One region of the Rhizobacter sp. P5_A1 genome, then DNA from elsewhere that is predicted to be linked to it. Evidence: predicted binding sites of a transcription regulator. Region 1 holds the regulator's gene; each other region holds the start of a gene.
What was found. Region 1 encodes HrcA, which represses chaperone genes, less so after heat shock. Its sites were predicted from a motif close to TTAGCACTCNNNNNNNNNGAGTGCTAA; they were not measured.
Positions count from the first base shown of each region.

Region 2: a site for HrcA is predicted at 5,402-5,428, ahead of AC1DTW_RS17385 (co-chaperone GroES). Genes of this name have one in related genera too.
Region 3: a site for HrcA is predicted at 6,848-6,874, ahead of rpoH (RNA polymerase sigma factor RpoH). Genes of this name have one in related genera too.

Region 1 is NZ_JBFUKR010000001.1:31,853-41,668, reverse strand. Features, by position in the region: gene rapZ (RNase adapter RapZ) at 1-488, opposite strand, end outside; gene recN (DNA repair protein RecN) at 485-2,194, opposite strand; gene AC1DTW_RS00200 (NAD kinase) at 2,196-3,071, opposite strand; gene hrcA (heat-inducible transcriptional repressor HrcA) at 3,152-4,162, shown strand; tRNA gene AC1DTW_RS00190 (tRNA-Ile) at 4,213-4,290, shown strand; gene AC1DTW_RS00185 (SlyX family protein) at 4,302-4,517, shown strand; gene AC1DTW_RS00180 (Fic family protein) at 4,645-5,838, shown strand; gene AC1DTW_RS00175 (LysR family transcriptional regulator) at 5,851-6,723, opposite strand; gene AC1DTW_RS00170 (DMT family transporter) at 6,857-7,822, shown strand; gene AC1DTW_RS00165 (NADH:flavin oxidoreductase/NADH oxidase) at 7,819-8,934, shown strand; gene AC1DTW_RS00160 (LysR family transcriptional regulator) at 8,960-9,816, opposite strand, start outside.
Region 2 is NZ_JBFUKR010000015.1:114,389-124,204, forward strand. Features, by position in the region: gene AC1DTW_RS17360 (cytochrome c biogenesis protein ResB) at 1-715, opposite strand, end outside; gene AC1DTW_RS17365 (c-type cytochrome) at 810-1,439, opposite strand; gene yihA (ribosome biogenesis GTP-binding protein YihA/YsxC) at 1,538-2,218, shown strand; gene AC1DTW_RS17375 (alpha/beta fold hydrolase) at 2,283-3,191, shown strand; gene groL (chaperonin GroEL) at 3,304-4,956, opposite strand; gene AC1DTW_RS17385 (co-chaperone GroES) at 5,008-5,298, opposite strand; gene mdcH (malonate decarboxylase subunit epsilon) at 5,558-6,469, opposite strand; gene AC1DTW_RS17395 (triphosphoribosyl-dephospho-CoA synthase) at 6,466-7,338, opposite strand; gene mdcG (malonate decarboxylase holo-[acyl-carrier-protein] synthase) at 7,335-8,021, opposite strand; gene AC1DTW_RS17405 (biotin-independent malonate decarboxylase subunit gamma) at 8,044-8,745, opposite strand; gene AC1DTW_RS17410 (biotin-independent malonate decarboxylase subunit beta) at 8,757-9,644, opposite strand; gene mdcC (malonate decarboxylase acyl carrier protein) at 9,641-9,816, opposite strand, start outside.
Region 3 is NZ_JBFUKR010000021.1:10,848-20,663, forward strand. Features, by position in the region: gene AC1DTW_RS20440 (CHASE domain-containing protein) at 1-1,247, shown strand, start outside; gene soxB (thiosulfohydrolase SoxB) at 1,252-2,982, opposite strand; gene AC1DTW_RS20450 (recombination-associated protein RdgC) at 3,017-3,934, opposite strand; gene mdeB (alpha-ketoglutarate dehydrogenase) at 4,021-6,696, opposite strand; gene rpoH (RNA polymerase sigma factor RpoH) at 6,918-7,841, shown strand; gene AC1DTW_RS20465 (SCO family protein) at 7,905-8,498, opposite strand; gene cyoE (heme o synthase) at 8,516-9,436, opposite strand; gene AC1DTW_RS20475 (COX15/CtaA family protein) at 9,458-9,816, opposite strand, start outside.

The DNA.
Region 1 (9,816 bases):
CTGGTGTCGACGACCGTGGCGACCTCGCGCAGCTCGGCGAGCAGCTCGCGTTCGAGCTCGATCGCCTCGACCAGCGCGCGGCGCGTGTCGGGCGCCGCATCACCCGGGGGATGCGCCGCGGAGTCGGCCGACAGCGGGTGCGGTCGGCGCGTCTCGGAAAAACGCCGCACCAGCGCATCGGTGCTCGCATCGAGAAACACCACCTGGATCGCGACGCCCTCGGCGCGCAGCTGCTGGATCAGCGGCAGCAGGTGCGGCAACGAGCCGGCGCTGCGCACATCGACGGCGATCGCGAGGCGCCGATCGAGCCGGTCGTGCTCGAGCCGCAGGAACTCGCGCAGCAGCTCGGGCGGCAGGTTGTCGACGCAGAAGAAGCCGGCATCCTCGAGCGCATGCAGCGCGACCGACTTGCCGGAGCCGGAGATGCCGCTGACCAGCACGACCTCGCGGGGCGAGGTCGCGCTGGTGGGGCCTTCGATCGCGTTCATGACCGCTTGCGCCCGCGTGCCGACGGCGCCGGATCGGCACCCACCGCGAGCATCTCCTGCGCGTGGGCGAGACGGGTGTTCGAGAGCCGCTCGCCACCGAGCATGCGCGCCACCTCGGCGACCCGCAGCTCGCCGCCGACCGGGTTGACCTCGCTCAGCGTCAGCCCGTCGCGCAGCTGCTTCGAGACGACGAAGTGATGGTCGGCACAGGCCGCGACCTGCGGCAGGTGCGTGACCGCGAGCACCTGCCGGTCGCGGCCGAGCTGCTTCATCAGCCGGCCGACCGTCTCGGCCACCGCGCCGCCGACGCCGGCGTCGATCTCGTCGAAGATCAGCGTCGCTGCAGCTTCGTCGCGTGCCGCGGCGCCGCGCTGCGGCTGGCTCGTCGTCACCGCGATCGCCAGCGCGATGCGCGAGAGCTCGCCGCCCGACGCGACCTTGGCCAGCGGCCGCGGTGTGCTGCCGGCGTGGCCCGCGACCAGGAACTCGGCCGACTCCATTCCGAACGACTGCGGCGCCTCCTGCCTGGATAACGCGACCTCGAAGCGGCCGCCGGCCATGCCGAGCTGCTGCATCGCCTGCGTGACCGCCTGCGCGAGCCGGGGCGCACCCGCGCGGCGTGCCGCCGAGACACGCCTGGCTTCGGCCTCGAAGGCCGCGAGCGCACGCGCGAGTTCGCGCTGCAGCGCTTCGAGATCGGCCGCGGCCTCGAGTGCGCAAAGCTCGTCCTTCCACTGCGCGAGCAGTGCGGGCAGTTCCTCGGGCGGCCGGCGGTAGCGCCGCGCCAGGCCCATCCAGGCCGAGAGCCGATCGTCCAGCGCCTGCAGCCGCTGCGGCTCGAGGTCGGTGTGGTGCAGGTAGCCGCTCAGCGTGTGCGCGGCGTCCTGCAGCTGGGCCTGCGCGCCTTGCAGCACTTCGATCGTCGACGCGAGTTGCGCGTCGAACGCGGCGACGCCTTCGAGCGCATGCAGCGCGCGGCCGGTCAGGGCATCGGCGTTGTCGTCGGCATCGCAGACGGCATCGAGCGCGCTGCGCGCGGCGTCGATCAGCGCCTGCGCGTTCGCGAGCTTCTTGTGCTCGGCTTCGAGCTCGGCCCATTCGTCGTCGCCCGGCGCGAGCTTGTCGAGTTCGCCGATCTGCCAGGCCAGGCGCTCGCGTTCGCGGTCGAGGCCGGCCTGCTGCGTGCCGGCGGCCGTCAAGGCCTCGGCGGCCTGCTTCCAGTCCGACCAGAGCACCGCGAGCGGTGCCGCGTCGACGCCGGCGAACGCATCGAGCAGCGCGCGCACCGAGGGCGCGCGCGTCAGGCTCTGCCAGGCATGCTGGCCGTGGATGTCGACGAGGTGATCGGCGGCTTCGCGCAGCTGTGCGAGTGTCGCGGCGCTGCCGTTGATCCAGGCCCGGCTCTTGCCCTGCGCATCGATCGTGCGGCGCAGCAGCAGCGTCTCGCCGGTGGCATCGAAGCCGGCTTCGTCGAGCCAGCCCGCCAGGCTCGCCGGCGCATCGAACTCGGCCCCGATCTCGGCCCGCGCCGCACCTTCGCGCACCACGCCGGCGTCGCCGCGGCTGCCGAGCGCGAGCTGCAGCGCATCGACCAGGATCGACTTGCCCGCGCCAGTCTCGCCGGTCAGCACCGAGAAGCCCGCGTCGAACTCGACTTCGAGCGCGGCGACGATCACGAAATCGCGCAAGGACAGCCGGCGCAGCATTTCAGTTCACCCCGGAGTTCCAGTGCAGCTTGCGCCGCAGCGTGGCGTAGTAGCTCCAGCCGCGCGGATGCAGGAAGCGCACCTGGCTCGCCGAGCGCCGCACGCGCACGCGGTCGCCGTGCAGCAGGCTCGCGAGCGACTGCATGTCGAAGCTGACGCTGGCATCGCGCCCGGCGACGATCTCGATGCTGATCTCGCCCGTGTCCGGCAGCACGATCGGCCGGTTCGACAGATCGTGCGGCGCGATCGGCACCAGCACCCAGCCGGCGATGCCCGGGTGCAGGATCGGCCCGCCGGCCGACAGCGCATAGGCGGTCGAACCGGTCGGCGAGCCGATGATCAGGCCATCGGAGCGGAAGTTCGCGACGAACTCGTCGGCGATGTCGACCTTCAGCTCGACCATGCTCGCGGCCGCGCCGCGGCTGACGACCACGTCGTTCATCGCGAAGCCCTCGAAGATCAGCGCGTCGTCGCGCCAGACGCCGCCTTCGAGCATCGTGCGGCGTTCTTCCTCGTAGTCGCCGGCGATCATCGGCGCGAGCGCTTCGGCGAACTGGCTGACATTGACATCGGTGATGAAGCCCAGGCGCCCCTGGTTGATGCCGACCAGCGGCGTGCCGAAGCGGGCCAGCTGGCGCGCGATGCCGAGCATCGTGCCGTCGCCGCCGACGACGATCGCGAGGTCGCAGTCGCGGCCGAGTTCGGCCACGGTCAGCGCGCCGAAACCGTCGATGCCGGTGTTCAGCGCGGTCTGCTGTTCGAGCGAGACTTCGAGGCCCTGGCGCGTCAGGAATTGGGCGATTTCCTCGAGCACATCGCGGATCCCCTGGGCCTGGTATTTGCCCACGAGCGCGGCGTGACGAAAGCGGTTGGCCATGCGCGGGATTACACCACAGCGACCCCTTTCGGCCGGCCGCCGAACACCCCTGCCCACGCCGTGCAACCTACAATCGAAACATGCTGGACGAGCGCGCGAAAACCCTGCTGAAAGCCCTGGTCGAACGCTACATCGCGGACGGTCAGCCGATCGGCTCGCGCACGCTTTCCCGCGCCAGCGGTCTCGAGCTTTCGCCGGCGACGATCCGCAACGTGATGGCCGATCTCGAAGACCTCGGTCTGATCGCGAGCCCGCACACCAGCGCTGGCCGCATCCCGACCGCGCGCGGCTACCGGCTCTTCGTCGACACGATGCTGACCGCGCAGCCCTTCGTCGGCATGGGTGCCGCGCCGCCGCAGTTGCCGCCCGACCAGCCGCAGCGCGTGATCGCGAATGCCGCGCAGCTGCTGTCGAACCTGTCGAGCTTCGTCGGCGTGATCACCGCGCCGCGCAAGGCGAGCGTGTTCCACCACATCGAGTTCATGCGCTTGAGCGAGCGGCGCGTGCTGGTGATCATGGTCGCGCCCGACGGCGATGTGCAGAACCGGGTGATCTTCACCGCGCAGGACTACACCCAGTCGCAGCTGATCGAGGCCAGCAACTACCTGACCACGAACTACCGCGGGCTGACGATCGAAGACGTGCGCGAGCGCCTGAAGACCGAGGTCGATGCGCTGCGCGGCGAGATCGCGACGCTGATGCAGGCCGCGGTCCAGGCCGGCAGCGAGGCGCACGCCGACAGCCAGGAGCAGGTCGTGATCTCCGGCGAGCGCAACCTGCTGACGGTGCAGGATTTCTCCAGCGACATGGGCAGTCTGCGCAAGCTCTTCGACGTGTTCGAGCAGAAGACCCAGCTGATGCGCCTGCTCGAAGTCAGCAGCCGTGCCGAGGGCGTGCGCATCTACATCGGCGGCGAGAGCATGGTCGTGCCGTTCGAGGAACTCTCGGTCGTCTCGGCGCCGTACGAGGTCAACGGCCAGATCGTCGGCACGCTCGGCGTGATCGGGCCGACGCGCATGGCCTACGACCGGATGATCCAGATCGTCGACATCACGTCGCGGCTGGTCAGCAACGCGCTGAGCACCAAGTAGCGGCGAGCCACGAGCCACGGGCCGCCCGCTGCCTACAATCCCCCAGCTTCGGGCCGCTAGCTCATGATGGTTAGAGCAGCAGACTCATAATCTGTTGGTGCCGTGTTCGACTCACGGGCGGCCTACCAAAATCCAGCCGATGACCGACGACCCGATCGAACGACGCCTGACCGATCTGGAGGTCAAGGCCAGCTTCGCCGAAGACCTGGTGGACCATCTGAACCGCCTGGTCGCACGCCAGCAGGACCAGATCGACTGGCTGCTGCGCGAGGTCGCCGTCTTGCGCCAGCAGGCGCCGACCGCTGAGACCAACGCAACGCGCGACCCGCGCGACGAATTGCCGCCGCACTATTGACACGTGCGCCGCGGCTGCGCCAGGAAGACGGGCGAAAACATCTTCGCAAAAATCTTGGCAAAAGAGGAATAAATATCTTTTAAATCAATGAACTATGCATGCCTGAATGTTGGCAAAATGGTTCTGCATGTGCGACTCGCCTCACCAGTTCGAGCCGCTGCTTCCATCCACCCGGCAGCAGGGGCCGTTGCTCGCCAAGGCGCATGACCTCGCGCGGGCGGCCACCCAGCTGGCCGGCCAATCCATCGCGCCGGAGCTGCGTGTGCTGCTGCGCGGCATGAACTCGTACTACACGAACCGCATCGAGGGCCAGCACACGCGCCCGCACGAGATCGAACAGGCACTGCGCAAGGACTTCTCCCACGACAAGAATCTCGCAGCCCGCCAACGCCTCGCCGTGGCCCACATCGAGGCGGAGACGGCGATCGAGCAGCGCTATGTCGGCGATGCCGGCGCCGAGCGTCTCTACAGCGTCGGCGCCGTGTGCGATCTGCACCGCGAGCTGTTCGCGCGTCTGCCGGCGCATGATCTCGCCACACCTGAAGGCGAACCGATCGTGGCGGGCGAACTGCGTCCGCGTGATGTGCGGGTCGGCGAGCATGTTGCGCCGTCCCACGCGAGCCTCGATGCGCTGCTCGAACGCTGGGCCGCGTTCTATCGCGGCGTGCGTCGCGGCGAGGCGTCGCTGGTCGCGTTGGCGGCGGCGCACCAGCGGCTCGGCTGGGTCCATCCGTTCATCGACGGCAATGGCCGCGTGATGCGGCTGCACACCCACGCCATGCTGAATGCACTCGGCTACACGAACGGGCTGTGGTCACCGCTGCGCGGCTTCGCGCGCTCCACCGAGCGCTACTACGCGCTGCTGGCCGACGCGGATGCGCCGCGCCGCAGCGATCTCGATGGTCGCGGCAACCTGAGCGAGCAGGCGCTGGTCGCATGGATCGACTACGTGCTCGATGTCTGTCTCGATCAGGTCCGCTTCATGACGGGCCTGCTCGATCTCGCGGCCATGGAGCGCCGCATCGCGGCCTGCCTCGCGTTCGAGGAGCAGACCCTGCGATCGGGTGTGCGCCGCGAGGCGCTGCGTCCATTGCATTACTTGTTCCTGACCGGCGGCGAGCTCGAGCGGGGCGAGTTCAAGGCGATGACCGGCCTGGGCGATCGCACGGCCGTTTCGGCATTGACGGCGCTGGTCAAGCGCGGCTTGCTGAAGTCCGACACGCCGCAGGGCAAGCTGCGCTTCGGGTTGCCGCTGCATGCGCTGCGCTTCTACTTTCCGGCGCTGTGGCCGGAGGCCGAGGCCGACGCCGAAGGCCATTGAGGCCTCGTCGGCTCAGCCCCACACCTCCCACACCGTCGCCCTGACCGCATCGACCGTCGCCGCGCGCCGGCCATCGGCTGCGGCGACCCAGCACAGCCAGGTGTGCGAGCGCCAGCCGTTCCAGATTTTCAACTCGCCGTTGCGCTCGGCCTGCGCCGCCTGGTCAAGGCGCAGCAGCCCGGCGCCCATGCCGCTGGCGACCATGCTGCGCACACCGCTTTCGCTGTCGGCGGTCTGGCCCGGACGGTACTCCCGGCCGGCCGACACGAACAGCGCTTCGACATGCGCGCGCAGGATGCACGAAGGCGGCGTGCCGACCCAGGGCAGCGCGGTCAGCTCGGCCAGCGTGATGTCGCTGTGCGGCGTCGCGGCGGGCAGCGTCACGACCAGGTCTACCGCGCCGAGCCGGCGCAGCTCCAGGCCTTCGACCGCCTCGCTGTCGCTGAGCACATAGGCACAGTCCAATTCGCCGTTCTGCACCGCTGCCAGCGTCTGGTACGACAGTCCCTGGCGCAGCTGCAGCGTGACGTGCGGGTGCCGCTCGGCGAGCTTGACCAGCACCTCTCCGAGCCGCAGCGCGACCGGATCGACGACGGTGCCGAAGCGCACGACGCCTTGCGCGACGCCGCGCAACTGCTCGGCGGCCGAGCGCAGCCGCGTCGCCGACGCCAAGGTGCGCTCGGCTTCCTCGAGCAGGCGCTGGCCGGCCTCGGTCAGCGCCATGCCGCGCGGCGTGCGCTCGAAGAGCTTGACGCCGAGTTCGTCCTCCAGCGCCTTCAGCTGCGCGCTGACCGCGGGCGCGCTGGTGAACACTCGCTCGGCGGCGCGGGTCAGGCTGCCCTCCTGCGCGATCGCGACGAAGGTCTTCAGTTGATAGAGCTCCATGGCGCCGATTCTGGGCGCTGCGCGTGCGCCTGTCCGTTCGCAAATCCTGAGACCCGGCTCCAAAGATGCGAATGGCGCTGCCGCAGCCGGGCGCCGATGCTTCGCCGCATTCATTGTCTGCGGAGCTTGTTGCATGTTCACGAAGCCACGCGCGCTCGGCGCTGCCGCGCTGCTGCTCGCCACCTCCGGCTGGGGTGCGATGTTCCTGGTCAGCAAGGGCGCGCTGCACGAGGTCGATCCGGTCTGGTTCACGCTGATCCGCTACAGCCTTTCGGCCCTGGTGTTCGTCGCGCTGCTGGCACCGCGTGGCGCGGTGCCGTGGCGCAAGCTGCGCGTGCATGCGGCGCCGCTGGCGCTGCGCGGCGTCGCCGGCTTCGGCGTCTTCAGCGTGATGCTGCTGATCGGGCTGGCGCACTCGCTGCCGTCGCACGGCGCGGTCATCATCGCGACGACGCCAATGACCACGCAGCTGCTGCGCTGGACGCTCGATGGCGTGCGGCCGACGCGCGCGACGCTGCTGACCAGTGCGCTGGCGCTCGCCGGCGTGGTCGTCGTCTCGGGCGTGCTCTCGAACGACCACACGGGCGCACCGACCGGCTTCGGCGATGCGATCGCATTCGTCGGCACGCTCGGCTGGATCGCGTACACGCGCGGCACCGCGCGTTTCGCCGCGCTCGACGTGCTCGAATACACCGCGCTGACGGTGCTCGCGTCGTGGCCGCTGCTGCTGCTCGGCGCGGTGCTCGCGACGATCCTCGGTCTGGCCCACGCGCCGAGCGCGGCCGGCCTCGCGCTGTCATGGCATGCGCTGCTGTATGTCGGCCTGGTGTCCTCGGCGATCGCGGTGCTGGCCTTCAACTACGGCGTGCGCGCGCTCGGCGCCGCCACGGCGACTGCCTTCCTGAATTTCGTGCCGATCTCGGCGCTGCTGCTCAGCGTTGCGCTCGGCAAGCTGCCCTCGGCCAATGAACTCGTCGGCATCGCGATGGTGGTCGGCGCGCTGCTGATCCACACGGCGAAGAGCGCTTCGGGGTATGGTGCTGTCCGCACCGTCGCCCCCATCCACCCGAACCCGAACGCCTGCCGCGTCAGCCCATGAGTCATCTCTTCACACCCTTGCAGATCGGCCCGCTGCGGATCGACAACCGCATCGTGATCGCGCCGATGTGTCAGTACTCGGCGAACGAAGGCACGCCGATGGACTGGCACATGATCCACCTCGGCCACCTCGCGCTCTCGGGCGCCGGCATGCTGATCGTCGAAGCGACCGCGGTGCTGCCCGAGGGGCGCATCACGGCCGGCGATCTGGGCCTGTACTCGGACGCGAACGAGGCCGGCATCGCGCGCGTGCTGGCCGCGATGCGCGCGCATGCGCCGATCAAGGTCGCGCTGCAGCTCGCGCACGCCGGCCGCAAGGCCTCGAGCCGCGCGCCCTGGGAGGGCGGGGCGCAGATCCGCCTCGGCGAGCCCGGCGCCTGGCAGGCCGTGGCGCCGTCGGCGCTGCCGCACGCGTCGACCGAGGATGCACCGCTGGCGCTCGACGCCGCCGGCCTGGCACGCGTGCGCCAGGGCTTCGTCGACGCGACCCGCCGCGCCGCGCGGCTCGGGCTGGACGGCATCGAGATCCACGGCGCGCACGGCTACCTGCTGCACCAGTTCCTGTCGCCGATCGCGAACCAGCGCGGCGACGAATACGGCGGCAGCCTCGAGAACCGGATGCGCTTCCCGCTCGAGATCTTCGACCTCGTGCGCGAGGCCTTCCCGGCCGACCGGCCGGTCTGGATGCGCATCTCCGCGACCGACTGGGTGCCCGGCGGCTGGGACATCGACGGCACCGTCGCGCTCTCGCAGGCGCTCAAACGCCGCGGCTGCGCGGCGATCCACGTGACGACCGGCGGGGTCTCGCCGCAGCAGGCGATCAAGCTCGGCCCGGGCTACCAGGTGCCGTACGCACAGCGCGTGAAGGCCGAGGTCGGCCTGCCGACGATCGCGGTCGGGCTGATCACCGAGCCCGAGCAGGCCGAGGCGATCATCGCCAACGGCGAAGCCGACGCGGTGTCGCTGGCGCGCGCGATGCTCTACGACCCGCGCTGGCCCTGGCACGCGGCGGCCAGGCTCGGCGCGAAAGTCGACGCGCCGCCGCAGTACTGGCGCTCGCAGCCGCGCGAGTTCAAGGACCTGTTCGAGAACGCGCGCTTCGGCGCGCGCTGAGCGAGCGGCGCTGCGCTGCGGCACGTCACTCGAGCGCGATCGCACCCGCGAGGTGCGAGGCCACGGTCGAGATGCGCCGCAGATGGCGTGACTCGGGGTGCGTCAGCAGCCAGAGCTGAGTCTCGCACTCGTCGAGCGGCGCGCTGATCGCAACCAGGTCGCTGCGGCCGCGCGCGAGGAACAGCGGCACGATGCCAATCCCGAGCCCGGCGACGATCCCGTCGAGCACCGACAGGATGCTGTTCGTCAGCATCCGCGGCACCACCTGCGGCAGGTGCCGGCGCCGCCAGCGTACGGACGGGTGCTCGGGCAGCGCGTCGTCGACCGCAATCCATGCTGCGCTCGCGAGATCCAACGCAGGCGCCTTGCGCCGGCCGCCCGGTCTGGCCGCATGCACCGCGACGCGAATCGGCCCGAGCTGTCGCCCGACCAGATGCGGCGGTGGGCGCTTCGTCGCGCGGATCGCGATGTCGGCCTCCCGCTGACTCAGGTTCGCGAGTTCGTTGCCGGCGTTGATCTCGAGCTGCAGCCGCGCGTGCAGCGTGGTCAACTCGCGCAGGGCCGGCAGCAGCAGGCCGTGCACGACCGTGTCGGTCGTGCTGATCCGCACCGTGCCGCTGACCGTGCCACGCTCCAGCTGCGCGGCCCCGCGGGCGGCCTCGAGCTCGGCCTCGATGCGCTCGGCGTGCTGCGCCAGTCGCAGGCCGAGCTCGGTCGCGCGGTAGCCGCTGCGCGAGCGCTCGAAGAGCCGCTGACCCAGCGCCTTCTCGGCGCGCTGGACAGTGCGAAAGACGGTCGAGCCGTCCACGCCGAGCAGCTGGCCCGCGCCCGCAAGGTTGCCGGCGCGCAGCAGCGCAAGCACCACGCCGAGCTCGGCGGGCC
Region 2 (9,816 bases), on a different contig from region 1:
GCACCAGCAGATTCGCGCGGAACGTCGGCGTACCCGGGCCGAGACGGTAGTTCGCCGGCACGTCCTTCATCAGGCCGCCGCCGGTATAGGAGCTCTTGCCCTGCAGCGCCATCTGCGCACGCACGATCAGGTCGCCGTCGAGCAGGCCACCGATGCACACCAGCACGATCGCCGAATGCGCCGCGATGTAGCCGAGCTTGTTCGCGGTGCCCCGGCGCGCGGCGATCATCGTGCCGGTTTCGCGCACCTGCACCTTCGCCTTCCAGCCGCCGTGCACGAGCAGCGCGCCGATGCGCTCGAACGCCTGGTCGCGGGATTCGGCGACTTCCGACGTGCCGTGGTGGTGAAAATTCTTCAGCGCCTCGGCGAGCACCTTTTCCTTGTAGGTGCGCAGGTCGTGGATGATCTTCGGCACGTTGCGCGCGATGCACAGGCTCGTCGACACCACCAGGAACGCGAGGATCAGCAGGAACCACCAGACGCTGTAGACCGTGTACAGCCCGACCTTTGCGAACAGCTCGGCCCAGAACGGCCCGAACTGGTTCACGTAGTTGCCGTAAGGCTCGTGCTGCTTGACGACCGTGCCGATCACCGAGGCGATGCAGATCACCGTCAGCAGCGAGATCGAGAAGCGCATCGACGACACCAGCTCGACGCAGTCGCGCACCCAGCGCGATCGGGCGCGCACTTCGATGCCGGTGGTCGTGGCGGTCATGGGCGGATTATCCGGGGCAGGGCACAAACACGGCATGCGCCAAGACAAAGGGCCGGTGCGAGACCGGCCCTTTCAGGAAAGGGGGAAGAACGCTTCAGTGCAGGCCGGCGATGTAGTCGGCGACGGCCTTGATCTCGCGGTCGTTCAGCTTCGCGGCGACGCCGGTCATCGGCGCGCTGTTCTTGCGCGCGCCGGAGCGAAAGGCGATCAGCTGCGCTTCGGTGTAGTCGGCATGCTGGCCGGCCAGGCGCGGGTACTGAGAGGGCAGGCCGGCGCCGTTCGGGCTGTGGCAGCCGGCGCAGGCCGGGATGCTGCGTTCGGCGATGCCGCCGCGGTAGATCTTCTCGCCGAGCTCGACGGTGGCCTTGTTCTTCGCGAAGCCGGCTTTGGGCTGCTTGCCGGCGTAGAACGCGGCGACATTGCGCATGTCGTCTTCGCTCAGCGTGGCGGCCATGCCTTGCATGATCGGGCTCGCGCGCTGGCCGGACTTGAACTCGCCCAGCTGCTTCACGAGGTATTCCGGGTGCTGGCCCTGGATGATCGGGTTCGCCGGGCTGCCGCGCGAACCGTCGTTGGTGTGGCAGGCCGCGCAGACGTTGGTCGAGGTGGTCTGGCCCTTGGCCAGGTCGGCCTTCTTGGCGGCGGGTTTGGCCTCTTCGGCGAAAGCCATCGAGGCAGACGCGGCGAGCAGCAAGGAGGCAACGACGGTGGCAACAGACTTCATGAGTGCAGCGTATTTCTTGTGCAAAACCCGGTGATTTTACAATGAGGGCTTTGGGCGACTCCATGGGCGAGCAAAACAATTCCAATCCGGCCCCGGTCGTGAGTCACGAGGCAGGTGCCGAAACAGCGGCCGACATCGAGAAGCGTGCGCTCGGCTGGTGCCATACCGCGCGCTTTCGCACGACCGCCAGCCAGCTCGACCAGCTGCCGCAGACCGAGCTGCCCGAGATCGCCTTCGTCGGCCGCTCGAACGCCGGCAAGTCGACCGCGATCAACACGCTGACGCAGCAGAAGCGCCTCGCGTTCGCGTCGAAGACGCCCGGCCGCACGCAGCACATCAACCTGTTCGACCTCGGCCCGAAGATGGTGCCGAACGCACTGTTCGCCGACCTGCCGGGCTATGGCTACGCGGCGGTCGCGCGCGGCGCGAAGCTGCGCTGGCAGAAGGTGATGGCCGACTACCTCGACGTGCGTCGCAGCCTCGTCGGTGTCGTGCTGATGGTCGACTCGCGCCTGGGCTTCACCGACCTCGATCGGCAACTGATGAGCTTCATGGCAAAGCGGGTGGGCAATGGCTCGGTCAAGCTGCTGGTGCTGCTGACCAAGTCCGACAAGCTCAATCGCGCCGAAGCAACCGCTGCGCTCGCCAGCGCGCAGACCGTGCTCGGCGAGATCGTGACCGACGAGGCCGATGTGCAGGTCGCGCTGTTCTCGGCGTTGAAGAAGAAGGGTGTCGGCGACGCGGCCCGCGTGTTGCACGGCTGGCTCCAACCCGGCTGATGTCCCGCGGGTGACGCGGTGGCGCCGGGGCGCGGCCGATACTGCGAGCCCGAGGAGGCAAGCCATGATTGAAACCTTCGACGCCGTGCTGCCGCATGGCATCACCTTGAGCTGCCGCGCGAGCGGCAAGATCGGCGCGCCGCTGCTGGTGTTCCTGCACGGCTTCCCCGAGGCGGCATTCGTCTGGGACGAGATCCTCGAGCACTTCGGCGACCGCTATCGCTGCGTCGCTCCCAATCTGCGCGGTTTCGGGCCGTCATCCGCGCCGGCCGCGCCGGAGCAGTACCGCGTCAAGCACCTGACCGCCGATCTCGAAGCGCTGATCGCGCACTGCGGTGGCGCACCCATCGAGGCATTGGTCGCGCACGATTGGGGCGGCGCGGTGGCGTGGACACTGGCCGCGCTGCGCCCCGAGTTGCTGAAGCGGCTCGTGATCGTCAATTCGCCGCACCCGGCGACCTTTCTGCGCGAGTTGCAGCACAGCCCGCAGCAGCAGGCCGCGAGCGCCTACATGAACTTCCTGTGCCGGCATGATGCCGAAGCGCTGCTCGCCGAGAACGACTACGCGCGCATGTGGCCGATGTTCGAGAACATGGGTGCGGCCGATCCGAAGCGCGAGGGCGGGGGCTGGTTGACCGAGCCGGTGCGGCAGCAATACCGCGCGATCTGGGATGCCGGGCTGACCGGCGGCTGCAACTATTACCGCGCGTCGCCGCTGCGCCCGCCGATGGCAGCCGATGCCGCGGTGATGAAGATCGAGTTCGCGCCCGAGTTCGTCACCGTGAAGCGGCCGACGCTGGTGATCTGGGCCGAAGACGACATCGCGCTGCCGCTGCCGCTGATCGACGGCCTCGACGCCTTCATCCCCGATCTGCGCCTCGTGCGCGTGCCCGGGGCGACGCACTGGATCATCCACGAGCGGCCGAAGTTCGTCGCTGCCGAGATCGAGCGCCATCTCTCGCAGACGCAATAGAAAGAGGGCGCCGAAGCGCCCTCTTTGACTGCCGGGAAGTTGAGCATCGGTCGTCCCCGACCGATGCTCGAACGCCCCGAGTTATTTGGGCAGCAAAGCTGCCCAAATAACATTACATGTCCATACCGCCCATGCCACCCATGCCGCCCATGCCGCCCGGCATGCCGCCGCCGGCGCCCGACTCTTCCTTCGGAGCCTCGGCGATCATCGCCTCGGTCGTCAGCATCAGCGAAGCGACCGACGCCGCGTTCTGCAGTGCAGTGCGGGTCACCTTGGTCGGGTCGAGAATGCCCATCTCGATCATGTCGCCGTAGGTGTCGTTTGCGGCATTGAAGCCGTAGTTGCCCTTGCCGGCCAACACCGCAGCGACCACCACGCTGGCTTCGCCGCCGGCGTTGAAGACGATCTCGCGCAGCGGCGATTCGATGGCCTTCAGCACCAGCTTGATGCCGGCGTCCTGGTCGGCGTTGTCGCCGGCGATCGTGCCTGCGGCCTGCTTGGCGCGCAGCAGCGCGACGCCACCACCGGCCACGATGCCTTCTTCGACGGCAGCACGCGTGGCGTGCAGCGCATCTTCGACGCGGGCCTTCTTTTCCTTCATCTCGACTTCGGTCGCGGCACCGACCTTGATCACCGCAACACCGCCGGCCAGCTTGGCCACGCGCTCTTGCAGCTTCTCGCGGTCGTAGTCGCTCGTGGCTTCTTCGATCTGCACGCGCACTTGCTTGACGCGCGCTTCGATGTCGGCCGCGGCGCCGGCGCCGTCGATGATCGTGGTGTTTTCCTTGCCCACTTCGACGCGCTTGGCCTGGCCCAGATCGGCCAGCTGGACCTTCTCGAGCGTCAGGCCGACTTCTTCGGCGATGACCTTGCCGCCGGTCAGGATCGCGATGTCTTCGAGCATCGCCTTGCGACGATCACCGAAGCCCGGTGCCTTGACGGCGACGACCTTCAGGATGCCGCGGATCGTGTTGACGACCAGGGTCGCGAGCGCTTCGCCTTCGACTTCTTCGGCAATGATCAGCAGCGGACGACCGGACTTCGCGACTTGCTCGAGCGTCGGCAGCAGGTCACGGATGTTGCTGATCTTCTTGTCGAACAGCAGCACGAACGGGTTGTCCAGCGTCGCGGTCTGCTTTTCCGGGTTGTTGATGAAGTACGGCGACAGGTAGCCGCGGTCGAACTGCATGCCTTCGACGACTTCGAGCTCGCTGTTCAGGCTCTTGCCGTCTTCGACGGTGATGACGCCTTCCTTGCCGACCTTGTCCATCGCATCGGCGATGATCTTGCCGACTTCTTCGTCGCTGTTCGCCGAGATCGTGCCGACTTGCGCGATTTCCTTCGAGGTCGTCGTCGCCTTCGACTGCTTCTTCAGCTGCTCGACCAGCGCGGTGACGGCCTTGTCGATGCCGCGCTTCAGGTCCATCGGGTTCATGCCCGCGGCCACGTACTTCATGCCTTCGCGAACGATGGCTTGCGCGAGCACGGTGGCGGTGGTGGTGCCGTCACCGGCGATGTCGGAGGTCTTGGAAGCGACTTCCTTGACCATCTGCGCGCCCATGTTCTGGAGCTTGTCCTTGAGCTCGATTTCCTTGGCCACGGACACGCCGTCCTTGGTCACGGTCGGGCCGCCGAACGAACGTTCGAGCACCACATTGCGACCCTTCGGGCCGAGGGTCACCTTGACGGCGTTCGCCAGGATGTTCACGCCTTCGACCATGCGGGCACGTGCCTCGCCGCCGAAGATGACGTCTTTTGCTGCCATGTTTGTTTCTCCGAATGCTTAGAAATTGGGGCTGATCAGGAAGGAGAAGGCTTACTTCTCGACGACCGCGAACAGGTCGTCTTCCTTCATCACCAGCAGTTCTTCGCCGTCGACCTTGACGGTCTGGCCGCTGTACTTGCCGAACAGCACCCGGTCGCCGACCTTGATGTTCAGGACGATGAAGTCGCCCTTGTCGCTGCGCTTGCCCGGGCCGACGGCCAGGACTTCGCCCTGATCCGGCTTCTCGGCGGCGTTGTCGGGGATCACGATGCCGGAGGCGGTCTTGGTTTCCTGTTCCAGGCGCTTGACGATCACGCGGTCGTGCAACGGACGAAGTTTCATAACATCTCCTAGTGGACTGATAACGTTGGATTGCCTGAGATCGAGGCGAAGTGTGCGCTCAATCACGTATGACGAAGAATCGGCGGGAAGCCAGGTTCCGTCGTTAGCACTCAGCGTTCTCGAGTGCTAGCAGGCGTGATTATAGGGTGAGGACCCGATCTTTCAAGAGCTTGGCCTGGCGGGACGATTGGCGAGACGAGTGCGCGTTCGATTTCGACGATTTGCCGATGCCGAAGCGCCGTCGTTGACGGACACCACCTCAACGCAGCGTCCGTTCGACCCAGCGCACGATGCCGTCGACGTCACGAAACTCGTCTACCGAGCGCACCGGGATTGCTGGGTGACGCTCGCGCCACATGGCCGCGAGCGTCGCGCCCGGACCAACCTCCAACACGCAGCGCGTGCGTCGCTCGGCGATCGAGTCCATGCACTCGCCCCAGCGCACCGGGCTCGCGATCTGTCGGGCGAGAGCCTGCGACAGCGCGGCAGCATTGCGCGTCGCCGCGCCGCTGAAATTGCAGGCGATCGCCGCTCGTGGCGTGCGCAGGGGCATCGCCGACAGGCGCTGTGCGAAGGCCGCGGCGGCGCCGCTCATCCACGGCGTGTGCGAGGCGATGCGGACGGTCAGCCGAGTGCAGCGCAAGCCTGCCTGCGTCCATCGAGTGGCCGCCCGGTCGAGCGCGGGTGAGGGTCCGCCCACGATCACACGTTCGTCGGCGATGCGGATCGCCACTGCGAGATCCGGATCGGCCTCGCCGAGCTCGCGTGCGCGCGGCCCGTGCACGGCGAGCAGCCCGGTGTCGGTACCCGATACGCTCGCCGACATGAGGTCGGCACGCGTTCCGGCCAAGGCCAGGGCCGCCTCGGTGTCGAACGCACCGGCGACCGCGAATGCCGCCAATTCGCCGACGCTATAGCCGGCGACCACCGCCGGCAGCGGCAGCCGCTCCGAAAGGCACTGCCAGGCTGCAAGGCCGATGCCGGTCAGCAATGGTTGTGCGACCCGATTCGAGGCGAGCCAGTCGGCATCGTCCAGGCGATTGCGCCAGTCCGAACCGATCAGCGCGGCCAATTGGCCCAGGGTCGTGGCGGCTTCCGGCCGTCGGTCGAGCCAGCGCAGCATCTGCGGATGCTGGGCGCCCTGGCCCGGAAACAGGAGCGCAAGCGTCATGCGACGGCGAGTGCCTGAATGCGATGCAGCCAGCAGGCCGCGGCCAGCGTGTCGGCGGCCCCGCCGGGCGACAGGCGCCGCCGCACGAATGCGACGCCGATGGCATGGGCTCGCTCTGCCGCCTGCGGGTTCGACGCGCCCCCGGCACCCAGGAAATCGCGCGCCGCACCTTGCGCGAAGCGCAGGCCCTCGAGTCCGCCTCGATGCGCCAGGTTGCTGTCATCGAGCACGGCCATCACCTCGAACAGGCTGCCGAGCCGTGCGCGCTGCGGCCCGAGGCCACGCGCGAGCCCGGCCTGCAACGCCGGATGCGCAAGCTCGAACAGCGTCGGGAATCCGAGTGCGGCCTCCGTCGACGCACTGCGCAGGCCGAGCCGCCGAGCGGCCAACCCGCCCGGCAAGTTCGACGGCCGCAGTGCCCGCGCGGCAAGAGCCGCGCCCCAGCGCGTCATCAGGGTACGGCGCAGGGCGGCTGGCTCTGGCCGCTGCTGATTGGCGGCGAGCGCGCCGGCGGCCGCGCACAGCAGGCCGAGCACGAAGATGGCGCCGCGGTGCGTGTTGATGCCGCCAGTCGCCGCCAGCATGCGGGCTTCGGCGTCGATGCCGCAGCGCTCGAGCGCCTCGAACGGCGCCCCGCGCGCACCGAGCACTGCGATGCGGACGAAGTAGCCGCGCAGCGCGAACAGGCTGCGCATGAAAGTGTGGGCGTCCATGTCGGCATGGCTGCCCGGGTCGGTGAGCGTCACCAGGCCCGGCTTGGGCGCGAGTGCCAGTTCGTCGTGCAGCGCCAGCGTCGCAGCGCGGCCGATCTGTTGCGCGGATGGCAGAGGCTCCGATAGCGCCGATCGCGCGGGCGCGAGAGTGCTCATGCCATCGGCGTCGCGGTGCCCAAAACCGCGCCGATGTCGTCCGGCGTCGCCAGAGCCGGGCCGCCGAGTCGCTTGACCAGCAGGGCGCCGGTACGCCGCGCGCGCCACCTGTGCCACTCGCGCCAGGCGACGGCCGTGTCGTCGTCGAACACGAGCTCGCCGTCCAGGCGCAGGCCGGTACAGCGCGACCCCTGCAGCATCGCCGCCACCGCATCGGCCTGATGGACATCGGACACCGCGACCCAGACGTCCAGATCCGATCCCTGGCGCACATGATCGAGGCCGGTGAGATGCTGCCAGCCGTGACTGCCATAGACGCGAGCCGTGGCGCGCCTTTCCTGCAACTGCGCACCCAGGCGCCGCAAGGCTGCTCTGGCCGCCGACGGCAGCGACGGACCGATCTGGTCGATGCGCGGGAACTCGTCGAAGTACAGCACGTCCGTGCGCGGCACGGTCAGCGCGATGCGCCGCCGTCCCCAGCGTTGCGGCGCACTCAGCCCGAGCGCGATCTCGTCTGCGACGTCACGCGCGCCGGACGGCTGCCGCGTCACGACGAGCGGCAAGCCGTGTTCGGCCCAATGCCCCAGGCACTCGCGGCCCACTCCGTCCCAATGGCGTTCGAGCACACGCCGCCAGGCGCCGCGCGCGAGCCAGGCGATCTGGTGGCGGTGCAGCGGCGTCATCCTTGTTCCGCCTCGCGGCCTCTCAGGCCGCGTCGAGCACCTGCTGCGCGACCGCTGCCGCCAGCCGCCGCCCGCCGCGTTCGGCGCCGTCTTCGGCCCGCCGGTCATGCACCGGTGCGTCGGCCAGCGCGTCACGCAGCGCCGCCTGCAGATCGCCGTGCCACAGCCTGCGCACGCCGCCCATCGCGACGTAGTTCTCGACGCCCGGAGCGAACACCGGGTTGGAGGCCGACAGCGCGGTCAGCATCGCCTCCGGCAGTTTGGTCACGCGTGCCATCGCGGGGATGCGCATCACACGGATCTCGGCCTCGGGCAACGCATCGCAGGCGTTGGCAATCAGGCCCGAGGTGATGAAGCCGCCCGACAACGCCTGGTCGTAGACCAGCCCGAGCACCCGATGGCCGCGCCGTCGCGCGAAGTCGATGGCCATGCCCAGGTGCGCCATCGCGCGGTTGATGCCGAGCAGCTCGTCGCGGCGGCGAAGCTGCTGGCCCTGGGTGTCGATCAGCAGCAGGATGGGGCGGCCCGGATGGCGGGCCACCGTGTCGAGCACGACACGGGCCTGTGCGAGGGCCAGCCGCACGCCGATCGGCGCATGCCCGGTGGTCCCGATCACGGTCAGCGCCTCGCCGTCGAATTCGGCTTCGCCGTGCAGGAAATCAGAGTCCGTCTCGATGCGGTGATCGGCGCCGAAGAGGCGCGTCGCCAGGCTCTTCCAGTCCATCTCCATGCTCCTCAGATCGGGCGAAGCGCGCGCACGGCCGCCACGTCCAGTTCATTCACGCGCCCCGCGTCGGGCACCCCCAGCGCCGACCACAGGTCGACCGCATCGTCGCCTTCGCCGTCCCGTGCCGGCAGGAGCCGCAGGCGATCGGCCAGCAACGCATGTTCGTCCTCCAGGCCGGCGAGCGTGATCGGCGATGAGGCGTCCAGCGCCTCGATCGCCGCCGCGCGGAACTCGGCGACGTCGTCGTCGACCAGCGCGTCGCAATCACCGCTCAGCCAGCGGTGCTTGCCGCCGGTGGTGCGCCAGACCAGCGCGCGGTCGCGCGAGTCGAACTCCTCGACGCCGTGCGATGCCTCGATCACCTCGGGCCCGGACATCGCCAGCCGGCCCATGTCGCTCATCACCACGTGGTCGGCGCAGCGCGCGACGATGCCCATGCCGCCGAAGCAGCCGTTGCGGCCGCCGATCAGCACGATCACCGGGATGCCGGCGGCGCGCACGTCGAGCAGCGCGCGCATCACCTCCGAGACCGCGATCAGTCCGGCATTGGCTTCGTGCAAGCGCACGCCGCCCGACTCGGCCAGCAGCAGCACCGCATGCGGCGCATCGCGCAGTGCGCGGCGCAACAGACCGACGACCTTGGCACCGTGCACCTCGCCGACACCGCCGCCCATGAACTCGCCTTCCTGTGCGGCGACGAATACCGGGCGTCCAGCCAGGCTGGCTCGACCGATCGCGACGCCATCGTCGAACGCGCACGGCACGCCGAGCTGCGCGAGGTGGGGGCTGGTGAGGCGCAGCGAGGGCGGCAGCCATTCGTGAAAACTGCCGGCGTCGACGATCCGCGCCAGCCGCTCGCGCGCCGAGCATTCGGCATAGGACAGCGCGCCGCTCATGTCCGCAACTCCTGCGCCGCCTGGTCCAGCCGCAGGCTGACCACCGCCGGCGTGGCGCCCATGTCGTTGACGGACACGCGCATGCCGGCGAACGGATGGCGCAGGTGGAAGTCGCTCACGACAGCCTTCCAGATCGCACCGAAGCCGCGCGCGGAGGTCTCGATGCGGAAGC
Region 3 (9,816 bases), on a different contig from region 1:
TGCTGCGCGATGCGAACGCGCGGCCGCGCAGCATCGTCGGCGTGGTCGAGGACATCACCGAGCACCTCCGCCTCGAGGAGGCCGAGCGCGCGCGCGAGGCCGCCGAGGCTTCGAACCGCGCGAAGAGCGAGTTCCTGTCGCGCATGAGCCATGAGCTGCGCACGCCGCTGAACGCGATGCTCGGCTTCGCGCAGCTGCTCGAGCTCGACCCGCGGCACCCGCTGACCGACGCGCAGCGCCCGTGGGTGACGCAGATCCAGCAGGCCGGCTGGCACCTGCTCGAGATGATCAACGACGTGCTCGACCTCTCGCGCATCGAATCGGGCAACCTGCGGCTGCAGATCGAGACGCTGAACCTGACCGAGCTGCTCGACGCGACGATCGCAATGGTCGAAGGCGAGGCGCACAGCCGCCGGATCGCGGTCTCGCAGGCGCTGGCGCCCGGCACCGCGACCGTGCTCGGCGACTCGACGCGCGTGAAGCAGATCCTGACGAACCTGCTGAGCAACGCGGTCAAGTACAACACCGAAGGCGGGCAGATCCACATCACGAGCCGGCTCGTCGGCACCGACGCGGTCGAGATGGTCGTGACCGACACCGGCCTGGGCATGACGAGCGAGCAGCTGGCCGAGCTGTTCCAGCCCTTCAACCGCCTGGGCCGCGAACGCTCGGTGCAGCAGGGCACCGGAATCGGCCTGGTGATCAGCCAGCGCCTGGCCGAGCTGATGGGCGGCTCGCTGCGCGCGCGCAGCGTCGCCGGCCAGGGCTCGGCCTTCATCCTGACGCTGCCCTGCTCCATCGACCCCGACACCGTGCGCTCCGATCTCGATGCGCTCGCGCCGACCGCGGCCGAATACCACCGGCGGCTCGTCCACTACGTCGAGGACAACGAGACCAACGTCGAGGTGATGCGCGGCATCCTCGCGCAGCGCCCGCAGGTGGAGATGCAGATCTCGGTGACCGGCCTCGACGGCCTCGCGGCGATCCGCGCCCAGCGGCCCGACCTGATCCTGCTCGACATGCACCTGCCCGACATCAACGGCATGGAGCTGCTGCGTCATCTGAAGCAGGACCCGTACACGCGCGACATCCCGATCGTCGTGGTCTCGGCCGATGCGCTCGCACAGCAGATCGCCGCTGCGTTCGAGGCGGGCTGCTCGCACTACCTGACGAAACCGGTCAGCGTCTCCGAATTGCTGAGCATCGTCGACGACCTGCTCGAGCGGGTCGACACAAAATTCGGTTGAGCACTCAGGCCGAGGCGTCGAGCCCGGCGTTGCCCTGCACGCCGATCAGCGCGGGCCGGGACGGCATGCGCGACTGGACGACCTTCCGATCGCGCAACCAGGTCTCGACGATGTCCCAGATCGGCTCGCCGGTGACCCCCTCGGCGACCGGCGCCCAGCCGGCCACCTTGTAGAGCTTGTCGGCCGCGAGCGGCCGGCCCTTCAGGCGCAGGTTCGAGATGCGCGCGCCGGCCCGCGCATTCGGCGTGCAGCTGTACTCGAGCCCGCCGACGCGCACCATGTCGCCGCCCTGCTGGTAGTACGGATCGGGGTTGAACAGGTTGTCGGCGACGTCTTCGAGGATCGACTTGATCGTCGCGCCGCTGATCTCTGCCAGCGTGCTCGTCGGGTACGTGATCGCGAGCTGGTCCATCATCAGCTCGCGCGTGATCGGCTGGCCCGGCAGCAAGGTCGTGCCCCAGCGGAAGCCCGGCGAGAACGCGATCTCGGCGCCCTTGACCTGCATCAGCGCGTCGATGATCAGCTGATCCCAGCTGCCGTTGAAATTGCCGCGCCGGTACAGCAGCCCCTCGGTGACCGCGAGTTGCTCGTCGAGCCGGGCCTGGAACGGCGCACGAGCGCTGTCGATGTGGGCCTGCATCGCGGCATCGGCCGGCAGCAGGTTCGCGAACACCGGCAGCAGGCGGTAGCGGAAGTCGCGCATCCGGCCGCCCTGCACGTCGACATCGAGCACCGCGAGGAACTTGCCGTTCGAGCCGGCGTTGGTCACCAGCGTCTGGCCCGACGCGTTCTTCACGATCACCGGCGCCGGCACGCCGTCGTGCGTGTGACCGCCGAGGATCGCATCGAGGCCGGTGATGCGGCGCGCGAGTTTGAGGTCGACGTCCATGCCGTTGTGCGACAGCAGCACCACGAGCTGTGCGCCCTTCGCGCGCGCTTCGATGATGAGCTTCTGCAGGTTCTCTTCCTGGATGCCGAAGGTCCAGTCGGGCACGAAGTGGCGCGGGTTCGCGATCGGCGTGTACGGGAAGGCCTGGCCGATCACGGCGACCGGCACGCCGCCGAGCACGCGCATCACGTACGGCGCGAACACCGGGTCGCCGAAATCGGCGGTCTTGATGTTCTGCGCGACGAACGCGATGCGGTCCTTGAAATCGGTCGCGACGATCGACTGCACGCGCGCGGCGCCCAGCGTGTGCTCCCAGTGCGAGCTCATCACGTCGACACCGAGCAGCTTGCAGGCGTCGACCATGTCCTGGCCCTTCGTCCACAGCGCGGTCGCCGAGCCTTGCCAGGTGTCGCCGCCGTCGAGCAGCAGCGCATTCGGGCGCGACGCGCGCAGCCGCTTGACGAGCGTCGCGATGTGCGCGAAGCCGCCGACGCGGCCATAGGTGCGTGCCGCCTGCGTGAAATCGAGGCAGGTGAACGCGTGCGCCTGCGCGCTGTGCGGCGCGATGCCGAAGGCCCTCAGCAGATGCTCGCCGACCAGGTGCGGCGCCTGGCCCGCCGCGGCGCCGACGCCGAGGTTCACGCTCGGCTCGCGAAAGTACGACGGCAGCAGCTGCGCGTGGCAGTCGGTGAAGTGCAGCAGGCTGACGTTGCCGAAGCTCGGCACGTCGTACAGACGCTGCGCGGTTGTGGGTTCAGCCGCGAGCACGCCGCGGCCATCGAGCGCCAGGCCGGCCGCCGACGCGTACGCCAGCAGCTGCAGGAACTCGCGGCGGGCCAGGCTCATGGTCGGTGCCGACGAACCCTGCGCCGCGGACGCCTCAGGCCGCGAGCGCCGGCACGCCCGGCTGGTGCTCGCCGCCGAGCGCGTCGATCAGGTCGGGGATCAGCTTGCCGAGCTCGCCGGTCGCGATCGCAGCATCGGCGTCGAAGGCTTCGTCCTTGGCCGGCTTGCCCGCGCCCTCGAACACACCTTCGAGGAACGCGATCTTCTTGACCTGCATCGCCTCGGTCAGCAGCAATGAAACGCGGCCCTGCCAGGTCAGCGCGAGCTGCGTCGGCAGCTTGCCGGCGGCAATGTGCTGGCGCACCTCGTCGATGTCGAGCGCATGGCGCGCGTAGCGCACCGCCGACTTGCTCTCGTCGGCCGATTTCAGCTCGCATTCGCGGTCGATGCTGAAACCGGCCGGCGCCTCGCCGGTCGTCAGCCATTCCGACATCGCCGCGGCCGGCGACTGCGCGGTGTGCAGCGGCGTCAGTGCCAGACCGGCCAGCGCCTTGACCAGCTGCGTGACGACCTCGTCGGCCTTCGCCGGGCTGCTCGCATCGATCATCAGCAGGCGGTCTTTCGGGTTCAGCCAGACCTTGATCGCGGCCTGCTTCGTGAAGGCCTGCGGCAGCAGCTCGAGGACGACCTCGTCCTTCAGTTCCTTCGTCTGCTTCTTGCCGGGCTTGCGGCCGGTGGCCTGCTCGATCTGCGCGGCGCGCGCATCGACGCGGCGCTTGATCACCGCCGACGGCAGCACGCGCTGCTCGATCACGAGCTTCATCAGCCATTGACCGGCAATCGATTCGACCAGCGGGCCGTGCGCCTGGCCGCGCGGCGGCGCCCAGCCGGCGGCGAGCGGCTGCGTCGGCCCGCACTCCACGAAGATCATCTTGTCGAGGCCGGCTTCGAGCTCGGCGCTGTTGGCGGCCCAGCCCGGGCCGATGCGGTACACGATCAGGTTCTTGAGCAAAGAGGCCTCTTGTCTGGATGCGCCCGGCGCCATTCGGCCGGGCAAACGGAGGCGCGATTGTCCACCACCACGCCACGCGGGCGGCGTCAGTGCCGAGCGCTCGTCAGGGCCTTCGCGGCGCGCACGATCGCGGCCGCATCGACGCCGAAGAACGCGCGCAGTTGCGCTCGCGTGTCGCTGCGGCCGAAGCCGTCGGTGCCGAGCGTCAGGTAGCGGCGGCCCGCGGGCAGGAACGCGCGCACGCTTTCAGGCAGCGCGCACACGTAGTCGGTCGTCGCGATGATCGGGCCGGCGCTGCGCGCGAGTTGCTGCGCGATGAACGGCAGCGCGGCGGCCTCGCCGACCAGCGTCGCATCGTCGCGCAGCGCGGCTGCCTGCCAGGCGCGGCCGTCGCGCGCGAGCTCGCTCCAGCTCGTGACGCTGAAGACCTCGACCGCGAAGCCTTCGCCGGCGAGCTGCCGCGCGGCGCGCGCGACCTCGATCAGGATCGCGCCGGAGCCGAGCAGCGTCAGCGCCGGCCCGCTCGGCGGCGCGCCGCTTTCGCCCTTCCATCCGTCGTAGCGATAGCAGCCGCGCAGCACGTCGGCGTGGTGCTCGGCCGGCAGGCTCGGCTGCGCGTAGTTCTCGTTCATCAGCGTGACGTAGTAGAAGACGTCCTGCTGCTCGACCAGCATCGCGCGGATGCCGGCATCGACGATCACCGCCATCTCGCCGGCGAACGCCGGGTCGTAGGCCTTGCAGTTCGGGATCGTCGCGGCGACCAGGTGGCTCGTGCCGTCCTGGTGCTGCAACCCTTCGCCGCCGAGCGTCGTGCGACCCGAGGTTGCCCCCAGCAGGAAGCCGCGGGCGCGCTGGTCGGCGGCGGCCCAGATCTGGTCGCCGACGCGCTGGAAGCCGAACATCGAGTAGTAGATGTAGAACGGCAGCATCGCCAGGCCGTGCACGCTGTAGCTCGTCGCCGCGGCCGTCCAGCTCGCGATCGCGCCGGCCTCGCTGATGCCTTCCTCGAGGATCTGGCCGTCGGTCGCCTCGCGGTAGCTGAGCACCGAGCCGATGTCTTCCGGCGCGTAGCGCTGGCCGACGCTCGAATAGATGCCGACCTGCTTGAACAGGTTCGCCATCCCGAAGGTGCGCGCCTCGTCGGCGACGATCGGCACGACGCGCGGGCCGAGCGTCGCGTCTTTCAGCAGGTTGGCGAGCAGGCGCACGAAGGCCATCGTCGTGCTCATCTCCTTGCCCGCGGCGTTGACGGCGAAGTCGGCGTAGGCGCCGAGCGCCGGCACCGCGACCGGCGCGCAGGCCGTCTCGCGGCATGGCAGCGAGCCGCCGAGCGCGGCGCGGCGCGCCTTGAGGTAGCGCATCTCGGCGCTGTCGTCGGCGGGGCGGTAGAACGCGAGCGAGGTCGCCTGTTCGTCCGTCAGCGGCAGGTTGAAGCGGTTGCGAAATTCGATCAGGTCGACGCTCTCGAACTTTTTCTGCGAATGCGTCGTCATGCGTCCCTGGCCGGCGCTGCCCATGCCGTAGCCCTTCTTCGTGTGGGCCAGGATCACGCTCGGCCGGCCGCGGTGCGCGGCGGCCGCGGCGTAGGAGGCGTGGATCTTCACGAGATCATGGCCGCCGCGCTTGAGCCGGTCGATCTGCTCGTCGGTCATGCCTTGCGCGAGGCGCTGCAAGGCTTCGTTCTGGCCGAAGAAGTTGTCGCGGTTGTAGCGGCCGTCCTTCGCGGCGAAGGTCTGCATCTGGCCGTCGACGGTGTTCGCGAAAGCGCGCGCGAGCGCGCCACCGGTGTCGCGCGCGAACAGGCCATCCCAGTCGCTGCCCCAGACCAGCTTGATGACGTTCCAGCCGGCGCCGGCGAAGAGCTTCTCGAGCTCGTCGATGATGCGGCCGTTGCCGCGCACCGGGCCGTCCAGGCGCTGCAGGTTGCAGTTGACGACCCAGACGAGGTTGTCGAGCTTCTCGCGTGCGGCCAGCGTCAGCGCGCTCATCGATTCGGGCTCGTCCATCTCGCCGTCGCCGAACACGCCCCAGACTTTCCGTTCGGCGCAGTCGAGCAGGCGGCGGTGCGTCAGGTAGCGCATAAAACGCGCGTGGTAGATCGAGCTGATCGGGCCGATGCCCATGGAGCCGGTCGGGAACTGCCAGAAGTCGGGCATCAGGTACGGATGCGGGTAGCTGCTCAGGCCACGCGCCCCGCGGCCGCCGTGCGCGGCCGAAGCGCTGAGCTCCTGGCGGTAGTGCGCCAGGTCGTCCTCGCCGAGCCGGCCTTCGAGAAACGCTCGCGCATAGACGCCGGGCGCGCTGTGCGGCTGGAAGAAGACCAGGTCGCCGCCATGCGCCGCGCTGCGCGCGTGGAAGAAGTGGTTGAAGCCGGCCTCGAACAGATCGGCGGCGCTCGCGTAGCTGGCGATGTGGCCGCCGAGCTCGCCGTACGAATGGTTCGCGCGCACCACCATCGCGAGCGCGTTCCAGCGCATCAGCGACGCCAGCCGCTCCTCGAGCGCGAGGTCGCCCGGAAACGCTGGCTGCGCGTCGACCGCGACCGTGTTGACATAGGGCGTCGAGAGCTCGGGCGCCCAGCCGATGCGCTGCTGGCGCGCGAGCTGCGCCAGCTCGTCGAGGATCTGGCGCGCGCGCTGCGGTCCGTGCGCGGCGAGCAGCGCACTGAACGCATCGCGCCATTCGGCGCTTTCGGCCGGATCGGGGTCGGCGGCCGGGTCGGTCTGCCGGTGCGCATCGGGCGCTTCGGGGAGGGCGTTCATGCAGGCACTTTAGCCGCACGCCGGCTCCGTCGGGCACGTCGCCCACGCGCCGTATCGAGCCCACATTTGTCAGCGCTCGCTCACTAGCAAGGCTTTACGAATCTTGATGTTTTGCGCGGAGTCAGGCAATCCCGGCGATAGGAGATCGCAATCAGCACTCCCGGACATCGAGTGCTAATATGCGCGGAACTTGAAAGGAGTTCGGAGTGTCTGATTTCTCCATGAACACAACCCCTGCTGCTGCTCTGACCCTGCGCGACCCCTGGGCGCTGGTGCCGTCCCTGGGCAATCTCGACGCCTACATCACCGCCGCGAACCGCGTGCCGCTTTTGACGCACGAGGAAGAGGTCGCGTACGCGACCCGCCTGCGTGCCACCGGCGACCTCGAAGCCGCCGGAAAGCTCGTGCTGTCGCACCTGCGCCTGGTCGTCTCGATCTCGCGCAAGTACCTCGGCTACGGACTGCCGCACGGCGACCTGATCCAGGAAGGCAATGTCGGCCTGATGAAGGCCGTGAAACGTTTCGACCCCGACCAGGGCGTGCGCCTGGTCAGCTACGCGATGCACTGGATCAAGGCCGAGATTCACGAGTACATCCTGAAGAACTGGCGCATGGTCAAGGTCGCGACGACCAAGGCGCAGCGCAAGCTGTTCTTCAACCTGCGCTCGATGAAGCAAAGCCTGAAGGGCGACGCGCTCGACATCGACACGCACCGCAGCACGCTGACGCAACGCGAGGTCGACACGCTCGCGCGCACCTTGAACGTCAAGCGCGAAGAGGTGCTCGAAATGGAGACGCGCCTGTCCGGCGGCGATGTCGCGCTCGAACCGCAGACCGACGACAGCGAAGAGAGCTTTGCGCCGATCGCCTACCTGGCCGACGAGGCGAGCGAGCCGACGCGCGTGCTGGAGGCACGCAACCGCGACTGGCTCGCCGGCGACGGCATCGCGATGGCGCTCGATGCGCTCGACGCGCGCAGCCGGCGCATCGTCGAAGAGCGCTGGCTGAAGGTCAACGACGACAGCTCGGGCGGCATGACCCTGCACGACTTGGCGGCCGAGTACGGCGTCAGCGCCGAGCGGATCCGCCAGATCGAGGTCGCCGCGATGAAGAAGATGCGCAAGGCGCTGGCAGAAAGCGTGTAAAGGTCTCTGCGGACAAGAAACGGCCCTTCGGGGCCGTTTTGCTGGGCGCTCGCGGCGACGGCTTCAGCCGCGTGCGAGCAGCGCCTTGATGTCGGCCGTCAGCCCTTCGGCACCGGCGCCGTAGCGCTCGAACAGCCTCACGTTGCCTTTCGCATCGAAGACGTAGGTGCCGGCCGAATGGTCCATCGTGTAGCTGCCCTCGGTCTTGCCCGGCACCTTGGCGAAATAGACCTTGAACTCCTTCGCGGTCGTCTGCGTCTGCTCGAGCGTGCCGCGCAGCGCGACGAAGCTCGGGTCGAAGCTGGCTATGTACGACTTGAGGATCTCGGGTGTGTCGCGCTCGGGGTCGATCGTGATGAAGACCGCCTGCAGCTTGTCGGCGTCGGCCCCCAGCGCCTTCTTGACCAGCGCGAGCTCGGCCATCGTCGTCGGGCAGACATCGGGGCACTGCGTGTAGCCGAAGAACACGACCGTGACCTTGCCCTTGAAGTCGCCGAGCGTGCGCGGCTGGCCGTTCACGTCGGGCAGCGCGAGCGCGCGGCCGTAGTCGGCGCCGGTGATGTCGGCGCCGCGGAACGGCGGCTCGGCCTTCGCGCCCAGCCCGAGCTTGTCGCAGCCGGCGAGTGCCACGCACAGCGCGGCGGTGGTGAACAACATCGATCGGCGTGAGCGGGTCACAGCATCGGCCTCAGGTAGTGATCGATCAGCAGCGCGGCGAACAGCAGCGACAGGTAGACGATCGAATAGCGGAAGGTCCTGCGCGCGAGCGCGTCGGAGTATGAGCGCCACAGCTTCCACCCGTAGCCGACGAAGCCGGCGTTCAGCAGCACCGCCGCGACGAGGTAGACCGCGCCGCTCATGCCCTGGATGAACGGCAGCAAGCTGCCGGCGAACAGCACCAGCGTGTACAGGAACACATGCAGCCGCGTGAACTCGGCCCCGTGCGTGACCGGCAGCATCGGCAGGCCCGACTTGCGGTAATCCTCGGCGCGGTACAGCGCGAGGGCCCAGAAGTGCGGCGGCGTCCAGAGAAAGATGATCAGGCACATGATCAGCGCCTCGGCGCCGACATCGCCGCGGATCGCGGCCCAGCCCAGCACCGGGGGCATCGCGCCCGAGGCACCGCCGATCACGATGTTCTGCGGCGTCATCGGTTTCAGCAGCACGGTGTAGATCACCGCGTAGCCGACGAAGGTCGCGAAGGTCAGCCACATCGTCAGCGGGTTCACGATGAAGTACAGCAGCGCACTGCCGGCCGCACACAGCAGCGCCGAGAAGCTCAGGGTCTGGACGTTGCTGAGCTGGCCGCGCGCGGTCGGCCGCCACGCGGTGCGCGCCATGCGGGCGTCGATGCGCTGCTCGACGACGCAGTTGAAAGCAGCCGCGGCGGCGGCGACCAACCAGATGCCGGCGGTCGCGGCCAGGGCAACCTTGGGGTCCGGCACGCCGGGCACGGCCATCAGCATGCCGATCACCGCGCAGAACACGATCAGCTGCACGACGCGCGGCTTGGTCAGCGCATAGAACTGGCGCGCGCGCGACGGCAGCGAACTGCTGCCGACGGCGGCGGTGGAGGGGGCGACGGTATCGGTCATGGGCGGTGCGGACTGCGCATTTTACGGAGCCGCCCGCATCGGCCGATTCGGCAGACCCTGATGCGCCTGTGCCGGCGCGGTGCGGCGCGCCCGCGTCAGCAGCATCGCGAGCAGCGTGACCCACGCCGCCGCACCCGCAGTGTGGGCCACCGCGCCGAGCAGCGGCCAGCCGAGCACGACGTTGCTGAGGCCCGTCGCAAGCTGCCACAGCGCGATCGCGGCGACGCCCTGCGCCCAGCGGCGCAGTGCCGGCGCTCCGCTCGCGTGCAGCTGCCAGGCGAACAGCGCCATCCCAAGCAACACGACATAGGCGCCGAGCCGATGCATATAGTGGATCGCGGTCAGCGCGGCGAACGGCAGGAAGCCGCCGTCCTTGCCGG